Regions from separate parts of the Streptomyces sp. NPDC016845 genome, predicted to be linked through region 4. Evidence: riboswitches for the same ligand, from Rfam matches in the RefSeq annotation. Region 4 holds a riboswitch; each other region holds the start of a gene.
What was found. Region 4 has a riboswitch for cobalamin ahead of ACH4RC_RS19335 (HoxN/HupN/NixA family nickel/cobalt transporter). Riboswitches for the same ligand answer to the same signal wherever they lie in the genome.
Positions count from the first base shown of each region.

Region 1: it holds a riboswitch for cobalamin, as region 4 does, so the genes downstream of both, ACH4RC_RS27275 (FecCD family ABC transporter permease) here and ACH4RC_RS19335 (HoxN/HupN/NixA family nickel/cobalt transporter) in region 4, are expected to answer to the same signal.
Region 2: it holds a riboswitch for cobalamin, as region 4 does, so the genes downstream of both, cobN (cobaltochelatase subunit CobN) here and ACH4RC_RS19335 (HoxN/HupN/NixA family nickel/cobalt transporter) in region 4, are expected to answer to the same signal.
Region 3: it holds a riboswitch for cobalamin, as region 4 does, so the genes downstream of both, ACH4RC_RS12375 (ribonucleoside-diphosphate reductase subunit alpha) here and ACH4RC_RS19335 (HoxN/HupN/NixA family nickel/cobalt transporter) in region 4, are expected to answer to the same signal.

Region 1 covers NZ_JBIRPI010000013.1:99,894-104,824, forward strand. The annotation lists gene ACH4RC_RS27255 (hypothetical protein) at 1-172, shown strand, start outside; gene ACH4RC_RS27260 (PIG-L family deacetylase) at 288-1,121, shown strand; gene ACH4RC_RS27265 (nucleoside deaminase) at 1,163-1,648, opposite strand; gene ACH4RC_RS27270 (endonuclease/exonuclease/phosphatase family protein) at 1,808-2,680, shown strand; cobalamin riboswitch at 2,784-2,913, shown strand; gene ACH4RC_RS27275 (FecCD family ABC transporter permease) at 3,077-4,105, shown strand; gene ACH4RC_RS27280 (ABC transporter ATP-binding protein) at 4,147-4,929, shown strand.
Region 2 covers NZ_JBIRPI010000005.1:277,067-281,997, forward strand. The annotation lists gene cobN (cobaltochelatase subunit CobN) at 1-3,398, opposite strand, end outside; cobalamin riboswitch at 3,431-3,591, opposite strand; gene ACH4RC_RS17195 (cobalamin biosynthesis protein CobG) at 3,661-4,931, shown strand, end outside.
Region 3 covers NZ_JBIRPI010000003.1:443,889-448,819, forward strand. The annotation lists gene ACH4RC_RS12375 (ribonucleoside-diphosphate reductase subunit alpha) at 1-2,104, opposite strand, end outside; cobalamin riboswitch at 2,228-2,362, opposite strand; gene mctP (monocarboxylate uptake permease MctP) at 2,484-4,109, opposite strand; gene ACH4RC_RS12385 (DUF3311 domain-containing protein) at 4,106-4,390, opposite strand; gene ACH4RC_RS12390 (GntR family transcriptional regulator) at 4,552-4,931, opposite strand, start outside.
Region 4 covers NZ_JBIRPI010000006.1:291,221-296,151, forward strand. The annotation lists gene rho (transcription termination factor Rho) at 1-589, shown strand, start outside; gene ACH4RC_RS19325 (GNAT family N-acetyltransferase) at 620-1,111, shown strand; gene ACH4RC_RS19330 (inorganic diphosphatase) at 1,200-1,703, shown strand; cobalamin riboswitch at 1,732-1,955, shown strand; gene ACH4RC_RS19335 (HoxN/HupN/NixA family nickel/cobalt transporter) at 1,986-3,137, shown strand; gene ACH4RC_RS19340 (hypothetical protein) at 4,570-4,931, shown strand, end outside.

The DNA of each region.
Region 1 (4,931 bases), on a different contig from region 4:
GTACTTCGCGACGACGGGCGGGGCCGGTGTACGGGCCCGCGACGTCGCCGCCGCGCTCGGGCGGGACACCGACTCGGGCAGCATCAACGCGGTCCGCAGCACCCTCGACCGGCTGGTGGGCACCGACCGCCTGCGGCGCGCGGGGCGTGGCCTGTACCGCGCCGCGGGCTGATCCGCCGGGAACAGCACGGACACTCCGCGGTGTTGCAGGCGACGAGGGACCGGCACCGTCGCACGTCCGCCGCGCCCTCTTACCGAAAGACATATGTCCGCAGGAGGACTGTTCCATGACTGACCGGCCGTTGACGCTCATGGCTGTGCACGCCCACCCCGACGACGAGGCGACCAGCACCGGTGGCGTCCTGGCGCGTTACGCGGCGGACGGCGTCCGCACGGTGCTCGTGACCTGTACCGACGGCGCGTGCGGGGACGGGCCGGGAGGGGTGAAGCCGGGCGATCCCGGCCACGATCCGGCGGCCGTCGCCGCGATGCGCCGTCAGGAACTCGAGGCGAGCTGTGAGGTCCTCAAGATCAGCGATCTGGAGATGCTCGACTACGGCGACTCCGGGATGATGGGCTGGCCGAGCAACGACGCCCCGGGCGCCTTCTGGCAGACCCCCGTCGACGAGGCCGCCGCCCGGCTCGCGGAGCTCATGCTCCACTACCGCCCCGACGTCGTCGTCACCTACGACGAGAACGGTTTCTACGGCCACCCCGACCACATTCAGGCCAACCGCATCACGATGGCCGCGCTGAAGCTGACCGGCCTGGCCCCGAAGGTGTACTGGACGACGATGCCCCGCTCGGGCATGCAGCGGTTCGGCGAGATCATGCGTGAGTTCGGCGAGGACATGCCGGAGCCGGACCCCGCCGAGGCCGAGGCGCTGGCGGAGATCGGCCTGCCCGACGACGAGATCTCCACCTGGGTGGACACCACCGCGTTCAGCGGGCAGAAGTTCGACTCCCTGGCCGCGCACGCCAGCCAGGGCGAGAACATCTTCTTCCTCAAGATGGGCAAGGAGCGGTTCGGCGAGCTGATGGGCCTGGAGACGTTCGTACGGGTCCAGGACACCACCGGCGCGCCCCTGCCGGAGAACGACCTCTTCGCCGGTCTGCGCTGACCGGCCGGGTCCGCGGCCGCACCTGACCGGCGCGGTCGTCGTCAGTCGTGCGACGACCGCTCGGCCAGCAGCCGGTGCAACTCCCTGACCCACGGCGCAAGTTCGGCGACCGGGCCCTCGACGGTCACGTGCGGCGCGATCTCCTGGACCGGCAGGGCTCGCACCGGCGCCTGCGGGCGTCCCCACTCGGCGAGCCACTGGCTCAGCTGGGCCGAGGAGGCGACGTACACGATGCGGCCGAGCCCGACCCAGGCGTGGGCCGCCGCGCACATCGGGCAGTGCTCGCCGGAGGTGTAGACGGTGGCCGCGCGCCGCTCCTCCTCGGAGAGGTGCTCGGCCGCCCACCTGGCCAGTGCGAACTCGGGGTGGCGGGTGGCGTCGCCGGCCGCGATCCGGTTGCGGTCCTCGGCGCGGACCGTGCCCGAGCCGTCCACGAGTACGGAGCCGAACGGCTCGTCCCCGTCGTCAAGGGCCTCGGCGGCCAGTTCCACGCAGCGGCGCAGGTGCACCAACTCGCTCTCGTCCATCGAAGTCCCTTCCGATCACGGTCACTCATCACCGACGTGGGCCGGGTCGATGATCGCACGCCGCGCGCCGGTGACAACGGCTCGACCCGGACGTGTGCCGGTCACACCTTGTCGCCTACTCTCGTGCTACGAAGACCTCATGTGATGGCATGTGACCGCATGTTCGTCCACTCAAGGGAGGCGATGGTGCTCGGACGCGGCACACGTCTGTTCGCGATCGCCATGGCCGCCTTCTGCATCGTGCTCATCGGCCCCAGCGCGCCGAGCGGCGCGCTGATCGCCAAGCCGCTGCCCGCCGATGCCGCCAAGGACATCGTGCCGAACCGGGTCCTGACGTGGAACATCTGCAACCCGTGCGGGAGCGGGCAGAACATGGGCCGGGCCGCGGAGATCGCCACGTATGCGCCGCAGGTGTTCGGGTTGCAGGAGGCGTGTGTCCGTGACGTCGAGAAGATCCGGGACTACCTGGAAGTCTTCTACGGCCTCGTCTACGACGTCGAGTACGGGTCGGTGCTGCGCAACTGGAACCGCTGCGGCGGTCTGCCGTGGCAAGGCGGAGCGTACGGTCAGGCCATCCTCTCCGCGGCGCCGATGACCGACCACGTGAACGTGGAGTACCCCGACGGCGGCTCCGAGGACCGTGGGTACATGGCCGTCACGACCAAGGTGGGCGGCCGCTCCGTCCGCGTCTTCAACACCCACTTCGCCGAGCGGCAGCAACCGGAGATCAGGGCGGACCAGGCCCGCGTGCTCGCCGCCGAGGTCGCCCGCCACGACCACACGATCGTCCTCGGCGACTTCAACGCCGTACCGGACGCGTCCGAACTCCGCCCGATGTGGAGACTGGCCGAGGACGCCGACCCGGCGTGCCGCCCCTTTCCCGACGGCGGCGCCTGCGAGCCGACCACCGACTGGCAGAGCAAGTTCGACTACATCTTCCTCCGCGGAATCGCCCCCCTCACCCACCAGGTCCGCCCGAGCCCGTACTCGGACCACCATCCCCTGCACGCGGAGATCGATCCCGCGTGGTGACCTGAGCGAGACGGACACCGCCTTCCCGCGCCATCGGTGAACACCGCCCACCTGCGCAATCGGTAAGTACCGCCCACCTGCCCCGCCCCTGACTCCGGCTTGCTACGCTTCGGCTGCCTTCCGTGGGGGAAGCCGGTGCGAGTCCGGCGCTGTCCCGCAACGGTGTGCGTGGCCTGTTACGTATGAGTACTGGCCCGCGAGTCCGATCACTCACGGCAGGTGTGCGACCCGTCGACCGCTCGCCGTGGACTGCGAGCAGGGACCGCCGTAGCCCTTCCGGGTTGCAGGTGCCCTGCGTTGCAGCCGTGGCGCCCACCCGGAGGATGTGCGCCCGCTTTGCTCCGCACCGCCGCTGCCCCAGCCCCCGCGGGTGTCTCACGCGCGCGCCGGCGACACCTGCCCACCGTCCCCCTGGTCATCGGGCTCGCGCTCGTACTGGTGGTCTCGCTGGCGTGCGGGGTCGCGCTCGGGGCCACGGGGACGGGTTGGCGGGAGGTGGCGCGGCTCATGTGGGCCGGGCTCAGCGGCGGGAGCCTCACCAGCGCGGACGCGGGGGCCTACACCATCGTGTGGGAGATCCGTTTCCCGCGCGTCGTCCTCGCGGCCGTCGTCGGCGCGGGCCTCGCCGCGGTCGGCGTCGCGGTCCAGGCGCTGGTGCGCAACGCCCTGGCCGACCCCTTCGTGCTCGGCATCTCCTCCGGCGCCGCCGTCGGCGCCAACGCGGTCATCCTGTTCGGCGCGCTCGCCGGGCTCGGCGTCTGGGCGCTCTCCTTCTCCGCCTTCCTCTCCGCGCTCGCCGCGACCCTCATCGTCTACGCGGTGGCCCGCTCGCCTCTCGGACTCAGCCCGCTGCGCCTCGTCCTGACCGGCACGGCCCTCGCCTACGGGTTCCAGGCCGTCACGACCGTCATGGTGTTCGGCGCCGAACGGGGCGAGGCGGCGCGCGCGGCCATGATGTGGCTGCTCGGCAGCCTCGGCGGGGCCACCTGGCCGAAGGTGCCGCTGGTCGCCGCGACCGTGGTGGCGGGCTGGCTGTGGCTCAGGGTGCGGGCGGGCTCGCTCGACGCCCTCGCGATGGGCGACGAGACGTCCGCGGCGCTCGGCGTGCCGCCCGACCGCCTCCGGCGCGAACTGTTCGTCGTGACGGCGGCGGTGACGGGCACGGTCGTCGCCGTGAGCGGAGCGATCGGCTTCGTCGGCCTGATGGTGCCGCACCTCGTGCGCATGCTCGTCGGCGCCTCGCACACCCGCGTCCTCGCCGTCGCGCCGCTCGCCGGGGCCGTGTTGCTGGTGTGGGCCGACGTGTTGTCACGCGTGTTGCTCGCCCCGACCGAACTGCCCGTGGGCGTGGTGACGGCCGCGCTCGGTGTGCCCGCGTTCCTGCTGCTGATGCGGCGCGGCGGCCACGCGCTCGCCGGGCGCTGACACATCCCAGGTTTGCTGAGCGACCCCGAGGAGGAAGACACGTGCGGCTCGACGTAGAAGAACTGTCGGTCGAGGTGGCGGGCGTACGGCTCGTCGACGAGGTGACCCTCGACGTCCCCGCCGGCACCTTCGTGGGGCTCGTCGGCCCCAACGGCAGCGGGAAGTCGACCCTGTTGCGGTGCGTCTACCGGGCGCGACGCCCCGACGCCGGGCTCGTCAGGGTCGACAGCGTGGACGTGCACCGCATGACTCCACGGGCCGCGGCACGGCTGCTCGCCGCGCTCCCGCAGGAGTCGGCCGCGGACTTCGACTTCACCGTCACCGAGGTCGTCGCGATGGGCCGCCTCCCGCACCGCGACCGCACCGCCGCCCGCGACCGGGAGCTCTGCGCGCACGCCCTGGAACAGGCCGGGGTGGCACACCTCGCGACACGTGGCTTCCTGTCGCTCTCCGGCGGCGAGAAACAGCGTGTGCTCATCGCCCGCGCGCTCACCCAGGAGCCGCGCGTCCTCGTCCTGGACGAGCCCACCAACCACCTCGACATCGCCCACCAGCTCGACGTGTTGCGCCGGGTCCGGGTCAGCGGTCCGACCGTGCTCGCGGCCCTGCACGACCTCAACCTCGCCGCCGCCCACTGCGACCTGCTGCACGTGCTGCACGGCGGCCGGATCGTCGCCTCCGGCCCGCCGGACGAGGTCCTCTCCCCCGCGCTGCTCGCCGACGTCTTCGGCGTACGGGCGCACCGGGTGCGCCACCCGGAGACCGGCGCCACCCAGTTCCTGTTCGACCAGCTCCAGCTGGTCCGTGAACCCTTCGCCCCCTGACT
Region 2 (4,931 bases), on a different contig from region 4:
ATCCACTTGGGGTTGACGACGCGGGCGCGGAAGACGCGGGACGTCTCCTCGACCAGGGTGCGGGTGCGGACCGTCTCCGGCCGGGTCGAGTCGCCGATGTACGCCTCGGGGGCCGTGCCGCGCAGGGCGCGGACCGTCGCCACCATGCCGCCGTGGTACTGGAAGTAGTCGTCCGAGTCGGCGATGTCGTGCTCGCGGGTGTCGGTGTTCTTCGCCGCCACCGCGATGCGCTTGTACGCCGTCTCCATCTCGCCCCGGGCCGACTTGCCGTCGAGGCCGCGGCCGTACGCGTAGCCGCCCCAGACCGTGTAGACCTCGGCGAGGTCCGCGTCCGTGCGCCAGTCCTTGGAGTCGATCAGCTGGAGGATGCCCGCGCCGTACGTGCCCGGGCGCGAGCCGAAGATGCGGGTGGTGGCGCGGCGCTCGTCGCCGTGTTCGGCGAGGTCGGCCTGGGTGTGGGCGCGTACGTGGTTGTGCTCGGCCGGTTCGTCGAGGGACGCGGCGAGGCGGACCGCGTCGTCGAGCAGGCCGATGGTGTGCGGGAACGCGTCGCGGAAGAAGCCCGAGATGCGCAGGGTGACGTCGATGCGGGGGCGGTTCAGCTCCTCGTACGGGATGGCTTCGAGGCCCGTCACCCGGCGGGAGGCGTCGTCCCAGACCGGGCGGACACCGAGGAGGGCGAGGGCCTCCGCGATGTCGTCGCCCGCTGTGCGCATGGCACTTGTGCCCCAGAGGGAGAGGCCCACGGAGGTGGGGTACGCGTTGTCGTTGTCCGCGCGGTAGCGCTCGATGAGGGAGTCGGCCAGGGCCTGGCCCGTCTCCCACGCGAGGCGGGAGGGGACCGCCTTCGGGTCCACGGAGTAGAAGTTGCGGCCGGTCGGGAGGACGTTGACGAGGCCGCGGAGCGGGGAGCCGGACGGGCCCGCCGGGACGAAGCGGCCTGCCAGGGCGCGTGCCGTGTTGTCCAGTTCGGCTGTGGTCGCGTTGAGGCGCGGGACCACTTCCTCGGCGGCGAAGGTCAGGATCCGGTGGACGGGGCTGTCCTGGGCGCCCGCCTCGTCCGTACCCGGGGTCTGCCGCCCTGCCCACCCTGCCGCCCCAGGCGGCAGACTGCCCACGGAGGCACTCACCTGGGCCGGGTCCCAGTTCGCCGCCTCCATGGCCTCCACCAGTGCGCGGGCCGTCTCCTCCGCCTCATCGGCCGCCGTGCGGGTCGCCGCCGACTCGTCCAGGCCCAGCGCCTCCCGCAACCCCGGCAGGGCCTGCGTGCCGCCCCAGATCTGGCGGGCGCGGAGGATGGCGAGGACGAGGTTGACGCGGTCGGGGCCGGCCGGGGCCTGGCCGAGGACGTGCAGGCCGTCGCGGATCTGGACGTCCTTGATCTCACAGAGCCAGCCGTCGAGATGCATGATGAACTCGTCGAAGCCCTCGTCCTCGGGACGGTCCTCGACCCCCAGGTCGTGGTCGAGCTTCGCGGCCTGGATGAGGGTCCAGATCTGGGCGCGGATCGCCGGGAGCTTCGCCGGGTCCATGGCCGCGATCTGGGCGTGCTCGTCGAGGAGCTGCTCCAGGCGGGCGATGTCGCCGTAGCTGTCCGCGCGGGCCATCGGCGGCACGAGGTGGTCGATGAGCGTGGCGTGGACGCGGCGCTTGGCCTGGGTGCCCTCGCCGGGGTCGTTGACGAGGAAGGGGTAGATCAGGGGGAGGTCGCCGAGGGCCGCGTCGGGGGCACAGGCCGCGGAGAGGCCCGCGTTCTTGCCGGGCAGCCACTCCAGGTTGCCGTGCTTGCCGAGGTGGATCATCGCGTCCGCACCGAAACCGCCGTCGGCGGACGAAGCCGCGATCCAGCGGTAGGCCGCCAAGTAGTGGTGCGAGGGCGGCAGGTCGGGGTCGTGGTAGATCGCGATCGGGTTCTCGCCGAAGCCGCGCGGCGGCTGGATGAGGACGAGCAGGTTGCCGCGGCGCAGGGCCGCGAGCACGATGTCGCCCTCCGGATTGCGGGAACGGTCGAGGAACATCTCGCCGGGCGGCGGGCCCCAGTGCCGCTCGACGCTCTCGCGCAGCTCCTGCGGCAGCGTCACGTACCAGCGCTTGTAGTCGGCGGCCGGGATACGGACGGGGTTGCGCGCGAGCTGCTCCTCGGTCAGCCACTCCTGGTCGTGGCCGCCCGCGTCGATGAGCGCGCGGATCAGTTCGTCGCCGTCGCCGGAGGCGAGACCGGGGATGTCGGCCGCGTCGCCGAAGTCGTAGCCCTCGGCGATGAGGCGCTTGAGCAGGACGATCGCGGAGGCGGGGGTGTCGAGGCCGACCGCGTTGCCGATGCGGGAGTGCTTGGTGGGGTACGCGGAGAGGACCAGCGCCAGTTTCTTCTCCCCCACCGGGATGTGCCGCAGCCGTGCGTGGCGTACGGCGATACCGGCCACGCGGGCCGCGCGCTCCGGGTCGGCGACGTACGCCGGGAGGCCGTCCTCGTCGATCTCCTTGAAGGAGAACGGGACGGTGATCAGGCGGCCGTCGAACTCCGGCACCGCGATCTGGCTGGCGGCGTCGAGCGGGGAGACGCCCTCGTCGTTCTGCTCCCAGTCCGCGCGGGAGGAGGTCAGGCACAGGGCCTGGAGGATCGGGACGTCGAGGTGGGTGAGGGCGCCGGCGTCCCACGCCTCGTCGTCGCCGCCCGCGCTCGCCTCGGCGGGGCGGGTACCGCCGGCGGCGAGGACCGTCGTGACGATCGCGTCGGCGGGGCGCAGGGCGTCGATCAGCTCCGGTTCGGGGGCGCGGAGAGAGGCGACGTAGAGGGGGAGGGGGCGGGCACCGGCGCGCTCGATCTCGTCGCACAGGGCGTGCACGAAGGCGGTGTTGCCGCTCATGTGGTGGGCTCGGTAGTAGAGCACCGCGATGGCCGGGCCGTCCGACGGCGACTGCTTTCGCTCCAGCGGGCCCCATGTGGGGGCCGGGGCCGGGGGCTCGAAGCCGTGGCCCGTCAGGAGGACCGTGTCGGAGAGGAAGTTCGCCAGCTGGGCGAGGTTGGCCGGGCCGCCGTGCGCCAGGTAGGCGTGGGCCTCCGCCGCGATGCCGACCGGGACGGTCGACGCCGCCATCAACTGGGCGTCCGGGGCCTGCTCGCCGCTCAGCACCACCAGCGGGACCCCGGCCGCGGTCAGCCGGTCGATGCCGTCCTGCCAGGCGCGGACCCCGCCGAGGAGACGTACGACGACGAGCGCGACGCCGTCGAGGAGCGCGGGGAGTTCGGTGTCGACGTCGAGGCGGGAGGGGTTCGCGAAGCGGTACGTGACCGCGTCGTCAGCGGTGGTGGCGTGCGCGGCGTTGGCCGCGCGGGCGCTGAGCAGATCGGTGTCGGACGTCGACAGGAGCAGGAGCTGCGAGGGCTGCTGGGGCATGCGTCGTCGGGCCTTCCTCGGGGTGTCCGCGCCCCGGGTGGTCGTTGGACGGCGGGAGTTCCTGGCTCACCCTCTCTTGTACGAGAGGGCTCACAGTGGCGGGACCGCGCCGGAATTCCACCGGGCTTCCTCCCCTGTCGCCGTCGCTGGCGATGGTGGCGGGCCGGACGGGACCGCCGCGGTTCATCGTACGGGGCGAGGGTGTGACCTGGTACGGGAAGCTACGGGAAGCCCGTCATGGGCGGTGGGTATGCTCCGACGCATGCCCGCCTCCCCCATACCCGTCCGTCCCGGTGCGTCCGGTGTGCCCGGAACGTCCGCGGCGTTTCCCGGTGACGCCTGCCCCGGTGCGCTGCGGCTGCACGCCGCGGACGACGGGTATCTGGCGCGGGTCCGCGTCCCGGGCGGTGTGCTCGACGTGGCTCAGGCGCGGGCCCTCGGCGACGCGGCCGGGCGGCTCGGGGACGGGGCGCTGCACCTCACGTCGCGGGGCAACGTACAGCTGCGCGGGCTGCGGGACGGGTGCGGTGGGGAGCTGGCGGAGATGCTCGGCGCGGCCGGGCTGTTGCCGTCCGCCGCGCATGAGCGGGTCCGGAACGTCGTGGCTTCGCCCATGTCCGGGCTGGACGGGCTCGGGTTCGTGGACGTACGGGGTTGGCTGACCGGGCTTGACGCGGCGGTGCTGGCCAGCTCCGTGACGCCCGCGCTGTCCGGGAGGTTTCTCTTCGGGCTCGACGACGGTCGCGGGGATGTGGCCGGGCTCCGGCCGGATGTGCTGCTGCGCGGGCGGGCGGACGGGTCCGCGGTGCTCGCGATCGGCGGGGCGGAGTTCTTGCTGCGGTACGAGGACGGGGCCCGGGGGGCGGTTGTCGCGGCGGAGGTTTTTGTCGAGGCCGTGCGCGGCGTCTCGGGCCGACGGGTGTGGAGAGTGTCCGAACTGGACGCGTCCGGCGCCGAGTTGTCCGCGCTCATCGCCGAGCGACTTTCCGCAACTGGCATCGAGGCCACCTCCGCCGGGGGCGCGGGGGGCGACGAGATCGCAACCGGTGCTGACGCCAACGCCACGGGGCTCCACCCCGGGCCCCGCTCCTCAATCGCCGGAGAGGCCGGAATTCACGGACCGTCCGCAGCCGTGATCGGGTCGGCGGGCCCTGCGGTGCGCAAGCTCAGGGGTTCCGCCCCGGATCCCGCTGCCTCTGGTACGACGGCGGGGCTTGTTTGTATCCCCCCGTTCGGATCGATCACCGGTGCTCAATGGGGCGCGCTTGTCGACCTGGCCGCTGGACTTCCCGCCAGGGAGATCCGGTTGACCCCCTGGCGGCGGATCGTCGTGCCCGGGGCCACCCGCGGCAGCGCACCCGCCGGGCTGATCGCAGACCCCGACTCACCCTGGTCCCGCCTGGGCGCATGCGTTGGGCGGCCCGGTTGCGCCAAGTCCCACACCGACGTGCGGGCCGATGCCGCGAGCAGCACCCCGCACCCCACCCTGCCCACCTACTGGTCCGGCTGCGAACGCAGATGCGGGCATCCCGT
Region 3 (4,931 bases), on a different contig from region 4:
CGATGAGCCCGCGCTGCGGCAGCTCCCACGCCGTGCGGTACAGGGCGCGGACCTCCTCGGGCACCCAGGTGAAGCCCTGCACCGAGCCGTTCGACTCGCGCAGCGCCTCGCGGGTCTGCGCGTCCCAGACGCCGAGCCGCTTGAGCTCGTCGACCAGGTAGGAGTTGACCTGGAGGAACTCGCCGGAGAGCGTCTCGCGTTTGAACAGGTTGGAGACCTGCGGCTCGATGCACTCGTAGACGCCCGCGATGGAGGCGATCGTCGCGGTCGGCGCGATGGCGAGAAGGAGCGAGTTGCGCATGCCGGCGGCGGCGATACGTTCCCGCAGCGCGGTCCACCGCTCCGGCCAGGTCACCTGCGCGTCGGGGTAGTGGTCGGGGTGCAGGACACCGCGCGCGGTGCGGGTCTTCTCCCAGGCGGGCAGCGGGCCATTGCGCTCGGCGAGGTCGGCGGACGCCTCGTACGCGGCGAGCATGATGCGCTCGGCAAGGCGCGTCGAAAGAGCGTTCGCCTGCGGCGAGTCGAAGGGCAGGCGCAGTTTGAAGAAGACGTCCTGGAGGCCCATCGCGCCGAGGCCGACCGGGCGCCAGCGGGCGTTGGAGCGGCCCGCCTGCTCGGTCGGGTAGAAGTTGATGTCGACGACGCGGTCGAGGAAGGTGACGGCGGTGCGGACGGTCTCGTCGAGCCGCTCCCAGTCGATGCCGCCGTCCACCACGAACGCGCCGAGGTTGACGGAGCCCAGGTTGCAGACGGCCGTCTCGCCGTCGTCCGTCACCTCCAGGATCTCCGTGCACAGGTTCGAGGAGTGGACGGTGTGGCCGGGCTCCGCCGTCTGGTTGGCGGTGCGGTTGGCGGCGTCCTTGAAGGTCAGCCAGCCGTTGCCGGTCTGCGCGAGGGTGCGCATCATGCGGCCGTACAGCTCGCGCGCGGGGAGGGTCTTCTGCGCCTTCCCCTCGGCCTCGGCCTTGCGGTACGCGGCGTCGAACTCCGCGCCCCAGAGGTCTACGAGGTCGGGTACGTCGGCGGGGGAGAACAGCGACCACTGCCCGTCGTCGGCGACCCGGCGCATGAACTCGTCGGGGATCCAGTGCGCCAGGTTGAGGTTGTGGGTGCGGCGCGCGTCCTCGCCGGTGTTGTCGCGCAGCTCCAGGAACTCCTCGATGTCGGCGTGCCAGGTCTCCAGGTAGACGGCGGCGGCGCCCTTGCGGCGCCCGCCCTGGTTCACGGCGGCGACCGACGCGTCCAGCGTCTTCAGGAACGGCACGATGCCGTTGGAGTGCCCGTTGGTGCCCCGGATCAGCGAACCCCGGCTGCGGATGCGGGAGTACGAGAGCCCGATGCCGCCCGCGTGCTTGGAGAGGCGGGCCACCTGGTGGTAGCGGTCGTAGATCGAGTCCAGCTCGTCGAGCGGGGAGTCGAGCAGGTAGCAGCTGGACATCTGCGGGTGGCGGGTGCCGGAGTTGAAGAGGGTGGGGGAGGACGGCAGGTAGTCCAGGCGGCTCATCAGGCCGTAGAGGTCGGCGACCTCGCCCAGGGCGCGTACGGAGTCGTCCTCGGCCAGGCCGGCGGCTACGCGCAACATGAAGTACTGCGGCGTCTCGATCACCTGGCGGGTGATCGGGTGGCGCAGCAGGTAGCGGCTGTGCAGGGTGCGCAGACCGAAGTAGCCGAAGCGGTCGTCGGCGTCGGTGTCGATGAGCGCGTCGAGCTTCTCCGCGTGGACACGGGCGAACTCGGCGGTGCGGTCGGCGATCAGGCCCTCGCGGTGCCCCACCGCGATCGACCCGGTGAAGGAGGTGACGCCCTGCGTCGCGGCCTCGGCGGCGATGGTGAGCGTGAGCAGGCGGGCGGCGAGCCGGGAGTAGACCGGGTCCTCGGAGATCAGCCCGGCCGCGCCCTCGGTGGCGAGCTCGCGCAGCTCGGCCTCGTCGGCGCGGGCGCTGCGGCCGCGCAGCGCTGCGGCGGCGACCCGGCCGGGGTCGGCGCCGGGCAGGTCGGCGGTCAGCTCGGTCAGGGTGCGCAGCAGGGCGGTGCCGGGGGCGTCTGCCGGTGCGTCCTGCTGTCCTGTGGCTGAGACCGGTTCGGCGGGCGGCGCGATGGTCACGTGGGGCTCTCCCTCGCTCGGCTCGGGGCCTGCGGGGAGGAGTGGCTCGGGCACGCACGCAAGGGGGCGCCTTCGTCACCGGCCCATTCCGCGAGACCCGGACGTCGTCACCACCCGCGCCGGACGGCTCGGGTGGGCTGCGGCAGGTCGTCGGACTCACGTAAGCGGCCTTATGGATGCTTACGTTCACCGTTGCGGGACAGTTCCGGATTTGCACCGGATTCCCCTGCGGCTGCAGCGAGAGCGAGCATACATGTTGTGCCGGGCGTTGGTGACGGGCCCATATCTTGTGTCGCGCGGGTGCGTATGGCGATGGTGCCTCATGACGACGGGCCCCTCCGCGAGCAGAGGGGCCCGTCCTGAGGAACGTACGACCGCGCTAGTGGCCGGAGCCCGCTCCGACGACCGGCAGGTCCGTCTGCACGCCCTTGTCACCGGCGTCGGCGGTGTAGTCGCCGGGCGACGTCTCGTCGATTCCCTCGGGCGCCTTCGCGGCCTTCAGGACGAAGGTCAGGACGACGGTCACGACCACGTTCATCACGAACGCCGTCAGACCGATGTACCCGATCTCCCCGATGCCGGGGATCTCCTTCGAGGACCCGCCGAAGTGCGCCTGCGTCGGCGACGCCACCCCGTACGCGGCGAGCGTGCCGTACACCATGCCGACCGCCCAGCCGGCGAGCAGCGCCCAGCGGTGGAACCAGCGGGTGAACAGGCCGCCGACCAGTGCGGGCATGGTCTGCAGGATCCAGATGCCGCCGAGCAGCTGGAAGTTGATGGCGACGGTCTTGTCCATGGTGAGGACGAAGACGAGGGCGCCGACCTTCACGAGCAGCGACACCAGCTTGGAGACCTTGGTCTCCTGCGCCGGGGTCGCGTCGGGCTTGATGAAGTCCTTGTAGATGTTGCGCGTGAAGAGGTTCGCCGCGGCGATGGACATGATGGCCGCGGGGACGAGCGCGCCGATGCCGATGGCGGCGAACGCGACACCCGTGAACCAGTCGGGGAACATGTCCTCGAACAGCTGCGGGATCGCCAACTGCCCGTTCTGCACCTTGATCCCGGCCGCGATCGCCATGAACCCGAGCAGCGCGAGCAGGCCCAGCATGAGCGAGTACAGCGGCAGGATCGTGGTGTTGCGGCGGATCACGTCGCGGCTCTTGGAGGAGAGCGTCGCGGTGATCGAGTGCGGATACATGAACAGCGCGAGCGCCGAGCCGAGCGCGAGCGTCGCGTACGTCCAGTGGCCCGCCTCACCTGGCGCGAGCGCCCCGGTGGGTTTGCCTGTCGCCGGATTTATCTGCTCGAACTTCTTGCCGGCCGCGGCGAAGATGTCGTCGAAGCCGCCCAGCTTGATCGGGATGTAGATGATGGCGACCGCGATGACGATGTAGATCAGACCGTCCTTGACGAACGCGATCAGCGCCGGGGCGCGCAGGCCCGAGGAGTACGTGTACGCCGCGAGCACGCCGAAGGCGATGAGGAGCGGCAGGTCCTTGATGAACCAGTTGGTGTTCTCGCCGCCGCCGACGCCCATGACGTCGAGCACGGCCTGGATGCCGACGAGCTGGAGCGCGATGTACGGCATCGTGGCGAGGATGCCGGTGACCGCGACGGCGAGCGAGAGGCCCTTGGAGCCGAAGCGGCCGCGCACGAAGTCCGACGTCGTCACGTATCCGTGCTTGTGCGAGACCGACCACAGGCGCGGCAGGAACGTGAAGATCAGCGGGTAGACCAGGATCGTGTAGGGCACGGCGAAGAAGCCGGACGCGCCCGCCGCGTAGATCGCCGCGGGGACGGCGACGAAGGTGTACGCCGTGTAGAGGTCGCCGCCGAGCAGGAACCAGGTGATCCAGGTGCCGAACGAGCGGCCGCCGAGGCCCCACTCGTCGAGCGAGTCCGTCTCGGAGCGGCGCCAGCGCGCGGCGAGGAAGCCCATGACCGTGACGGCCACGAAGAAGATGATGAAGACGGTGAGCGCGACACCGTTGACGCCGCCGTTCATCGCGGGCCTCCCGCGGAGGCCGAGGCCGACGTCTTGCGGCCGCGCTGGTCACGCTGCCACAGCTTGTACGCGATCATCGTGAGCCCGGTCGAGATGATCACCCAGAGCATCTGGTACCAGTAGAAGAACGGGATGCCGATGAAGGTCGGGTCGATCTTCGAGTAGGAGCTGACCCAGAGCATCGCCACGAACGGTGCGACCAGGCACAGCCCGATGACCACGCGGACCGGTGTCACCACCGGTCTCCCTGCTTGTTCCGCCACTTCCGGCGCATCGGACATCTTGGGCTCCGTCCCCTCGCTGATCCCACTTATCTCACGTTTAACGTGCGGGAAATCTAATGCGAGAGTCTTGCTCTTTGGAACCCCTGTCCGGATAACGGACGAGACCCTTCCGGTCCCGGGCCTGCGGTTATGTAAGGAATCGGGCGCGTATGTGCGGGTCAGTCCATCGGGCGCTTCAGGCGCGCCACGAACTTGTACCGGTCGCCCCGGTAGACCGAGCGCACCCACTCCACCGGCTGCGCCGAGCCGTCGATCGAGTGGCGGGAGAGCATCAGCATCGGCAGACCGACATCGGTGCCGAGCAGACCGGCCTCGCGCGGGGTGGCGAGCGACGTCTCGATGGTCTCCTCGGCCTCGGCGAGATGGACGTCGTAGACCTCGGCGAGCGCCGTGTAGAGAGAGGTGTACTTGACGAGCGACCTGCGCAGCGCGGGGAAGCGCTTGGCGGAGAGGTGCGTCGTCTCGATGGCCATGGGCTCGCCGCTGGCCAGACGGAGCCGTTCGATGCGCAGGACGCGGCCGCCGGCGGAGATGTCGA
Region 4 (4,931 bases):
CGCCTCCACCTTCGACCAGCACGCCAAGGCGCACATCGCGCTCGCGGAACTCGCCGTCGAACGCGCCAAGCGCCTGGTCGAGCGGGGCCGCGACGTGGTCATCCTGCTGGACTCCCTCACCCGGCTGTGCCGCGCCCACAACAACGCGGCCTCCTCAGGCGGCCGCACCCTGTCCGGCGGAGTCGACGCCGCCGCGCTGCTCGGCCCGAAGCGGCTGTTCGGAGCCGCCCGCAACACCGAGGAGGCCGGCTCCCTGACGATCCTCGCCACCGCCCTCGTCGACACCGGCTCCCGCGCCGACGACTACTTCTTCGAGGAGCTGAAGAGCACCGGCAACATGGAGCTGCGCCTCGACCGCGCACTCGCCGACCGCCGCGTCCACCCGGCCGTCGAGATCGCCCCGTCCGGCACGCGCCGCGAGGAACTCCTGCTCTCCGGGCCCGAGTTGGCGGCCCGGCGCGGGCTGCGCCGGGCGCTCCAGAACCGGGACGGCCACTCCTCCTATGAAGCGCTGCTCGACAAACTGCGCCACACCCCCGACAACGCCGCGTTCCTGCGCCAGGTCCACACGACGGTGCCCACGAGCTGAGGCCGCGATCAGATACGTAACATTCGAGGCATGACATCGAGCATCACGCGGCGCGGCGGTGGTCCCGCCGTCACGGTGCGCCGGGCCACGGCGCGCGACGCCAAGCGCCTGACCCGGCTCGTACGCGGCTCCCGCGCTTACGAGGGGCCGTACGCGGCGATGGTCGCGGAGTACCGGGTCGGCCCCGACTACATCGAGGCGCACCGGGTCTTCGTCGCGGCATCCCTGGCCGACGACCGCGTGCTCGGCTTCTACTCCCTGCTCCTCGCCCCGCCGGAGCTGGACCTGATGTTCGTCGCGAACGACGCGCAGGGGCTGGGCATCGGGCGGCTGCTCGTCGCGCACATGCGGGACGAGGCGCACACCGCGGGGCTCGACCACGTACGCGTCGTCGCCCATCCGCCGGCCGAGGGCTTCTACCGCAGTGTCGGGGCGCACCGCACGGGCACGGCCGTCGCACGCCCCCCGGTCGTCGCATGGGACCGGCCAGAACTCGTCTTCCCCATCGCCCCCGCAGCCTGAGGAGCTGTCCGAGGGGTTCCGCCCCCGGCCCGCGCGGCGCACACTCGGTGGCAATTCGAGCGGGCGGCAATGCGGCAAGGAGGCCACATTGGGCGGCAGCGAGACGCGCGGCGACGCGTTCGACGTGATCGTGGAGATCCCGCAGGGCTCCAGGAACAAGTACGAGATGGACCACGAGATCGGGCGGATCCGGCTCGACCGGATGCTGTTCACCTCGACCCAGTACCCCGCGGACTACGGCTACGTACAAGGCACCCTCGGCGGCGACGGCGATCCCCTGGACGCGCTCGTGCTGACCGGTGACGCGACGTTCCCCGGCTGCGTCATCCAGTGCCGGGCCATCGGCATGTTCGTGATGAGCGACGAGAAGGGCCCGGACGAGAAGATCCTGTGCGTGCCCGCGCACGACCCGCGCCACACGGACATCCAGGACATCGACGACCTCCCCGAGTTCGACCGCCTGGAGATCACCCACTTCTTCGAGGTCTACAAGGACCTGGAGCCCGGCAAGTCCGTGGAGGGCTCGCACTGGGAGGGGCGGGAGAAGGCGTACGAGGAGATCGGGCGGGCGCGCGAACGCCGGGATCGGTAGCCGCCCGTGGCGCCGCGGCGGCCGTCCTCTATGGTGGGCGGGCCGTGGTGCTCGGGAAGACCGGTGACGGCCCCCAGGGGTCAAGTCCGGAGCGGCCCTCGCCACTGTGATCGGGTTCCGCGCCGTCCCTCCCGGGCCGGTGGGGAGCGCTCCGTTCCCTCACGCCACTGGCTGCCTCCGGGCGGCTGGGAAGGCAGGAGCGGTGCGCCATGCCCGTAAGCCAGGAGACCGGCCACGGCATCTCACGAAGTGATCCACGAGGTGCTGGAGCGTGATCAAGGCATGGCCCTGCCCGGAAACTCCCCTGTCGACTCCCCGGTCGGCTCTTCCGCCGACTCCTCCGTCGGCTCCCCCGTCGGCTCCCCCGCTTTCCGCTGGCGCCGTGAGGACACCGTCCGTACGGCGGGTCTCCTGGCGGTGATCGCGGTGCTGCACGTCGTCGCGTTCGGTGTGCTGTTCCTCCTGGTCGTCCCCGAGCACTACGAGGTCGGCAACAAGGCGTTCGGCATCGGGCTCGGCATCACCGCGTACACGCTCGGGATGCGGCACGCGTTCGACGCCGACCACATCGCGGCCATCGACAACACGACCCGCAAGCTGATGGCCGACGGCAAGCGCCCCGTCTCGGTCGGGTTCTGGTTCGCGCTCGGCCACTCCAGTGTGGTCGTCGCCATGGCGGCGCTGGTGGCGGGCGGCGCGGCGCTCGCCGGAACCCTGCTCAACGACGAGTCCCGCACGCACCAGGTCCTGGGCGTGGTGGGCACGACGGTGTCGGGCACGTTCCTGTACCTGATCGCGGCGCTCAACCTGGTGGCGCTGCTGGGCATCCTGAAGGTGTTCCGGGCGATGCGCGAGGGCTCGTACGACGAGCGGGAACTGGAACAGCACCTGGACTCGCGGGGATTCATGAACCGCATCCTCGGCCGCTTCACCAGGTCGATCACCCGCCCCGGCCAGATGTACCCGCTCGGCTTCCTCTTCGGCCTCGGCTTCGACACGGCGACCGAGGTGACGCTGATGGTGATGGCGGGCAGCGGGGCCGCGGCCGGACTGCCCTGGTACGCGATCCTCTGCCTGCCGCTGCTCTTCGCGGCGGGCATGAGCCTGTTCGACACGCTGGACGGGACGTTCATGAACTTCGCGTACCAGTGGGCTTTCTCCAACCCGGTGCGCAAGGTGTTCTACAACCTGACCATCACCGGCCTGTCGATCGCGGTCGCGTTCTTCATCGGCACGATCGAGCTGGTCGGCGTCCTGCACGAGAAACTCGCCCTGACGGACGCGGTGACCGGCTGGATCGCCGGCCTCGACCTCGACAACGTGGGCTACGTGATCGTCGGCCTGTTCGTCGCGGTGTGGGCGGCGGCGCTCGCGTACTGGCGTCTCGCCCGGGTCGAACAGCGCTGGTCGGCGCGGGTCGCCGAGGGTGGTTAGAACGGAGCTCGTGGGTCCTCCGTGACGAGGGCGCACAGGGGGGCGCGCGAAAGCGGGCCGTTCGGCCCCACCACGAGGGTCACTCGGCCCGCTTACTCCGGCAGCCCCCCTGGGGATACTGCTGAGCAGAGCCTCCCGTGCCCTCGCTCTCCCGCCGCGGCGCACGGTCGAGGCCCGGGCCCGCCGGTCGCAGTAGGGGGAGCTGCAATCGGCGGGCCCGGCAACCTGCCCAGGGGGGACCGGGTGTTGTGTACTCGGGGCGGGGGTGGCGCGGGTGGTTCCGCCGGGGTGATCGCGCACGGGGCGAGGTCTGTGCGGACGGGCTTGGCGAGCTGGTTCTGTGCCGGGGGCGTTCCGTGCGGGTGGCTCCGCCGAGGTGATCCCGCCGAGGTGACTCCGCGCTGGGCACGCCCTGCGCGGGCGACCTCACGGAGGTACCTCCGGCGCCGAACGCCTCCTGCGCGAGCGACCCCGCCGGGGTACTCGGCGCCGGATGAGTCTTACGCGGGGTGAGTCCTGTGCGGGGTGTGGTCCGTGGGGGGCACGCTTACGTGCGGGGTGCGGTCCGTGCGCGGTGCGCGCCGTGGGGGGTGCGTTGTGTGGGGGGGCACGCTTACGTGCGGAGTGCGGTCCGTGCGCGGTGCGGTCCGTGCGCGGTGCGCGCCGTGGGGGTGCGGTCCGTGCGGGGCACGCTTACGTGCGGGGTGCGCTTTGTACGGGTGCGGTCCGTACGGGGCGGGCTCCGTGCGGGGCGGGCTCCGTGCGGGGTGCGCTCTGCGGGGTGCGTTCTGTGCGGGAGAACTCCATGCGTGCGCTTCGTGCGGGGCACGCTTCGTGCGGTGCGCTTCGTGCGCGGCGCGCTCCATGTGGTGGTGTCGCCGAGGTCGTTCTCTGCGGGCGGAGCTATGGCCTGCCCGCCGGGGGCGCGTCGCCTTGGAACCCGGCGCGGTCGGGACCAACCCCCACAGGGCGGACAGGGCTGACCTGCCCGTCGCAGCCTGGTCGGGGCGGGCCTCACCGGGGCCGAGCCGCCCGGGGCGATAAGGTATCGGGTCGAACCGCACGCGCCCGAGCACTCAGGAGCACCTACGTGACCGTAGCCATCGACTCGTCCGAGGCACCCGTTCCGTCCGGCGAGAACAACGGGGAGACGACCGCCGCGGAGCCCACGCCCGGTGCCGACGTGCCGGCGGCACGGCACGCCGGCGCGGACGAGGAGACGGCCGGGCCGCTGGGCATCGCCGCCACCTGGGCTCCCCCCGCCGACCAGGCCGAACAGCCCGGTCAGGTCAGCGTGCCCGGCCCGGCCGTTCCCGACGGCGAGACCGCGGCGACCCCGTCGCCCGACCTTTCCGGCCAGGAGGCAGCCGACTCCGACAACTTCTGGCAGCCCGCGGACGCCGAGGACGCCCCGCGCGAGGTTCCTGAGGCGATCTCTCGGGATGCCAAGGAGTTCGGGGTCTACGCCCGTACCGGTGGATGGACGTTCGCGCTGAAGGTGGCCAGGAGTGTGCGGCCCGGGGGCCAGCCCGCGGGGGAATCGCCGAAGGTCTCCGCCCGGAAGTTCGCCGAGCTGGCGGAGTGCTCCGCCGACCGTGTCATGCGGTTCTACAAGGCATGGGACAGGGCGGCGGACGACGGCGTGGTCCCGCAGTTCGAGGCGCTGGCGCCGGGCGCCGAGATCGAGTTGCCGGACGCCGACCTGTGGCTGCAGTACTACGTCTCCCGTTCCAGCGCGACCAGCGTGCGCGGCCAGGCCATCACCGAGGCCGCGGAGGCGGAGGGCATCCGGCC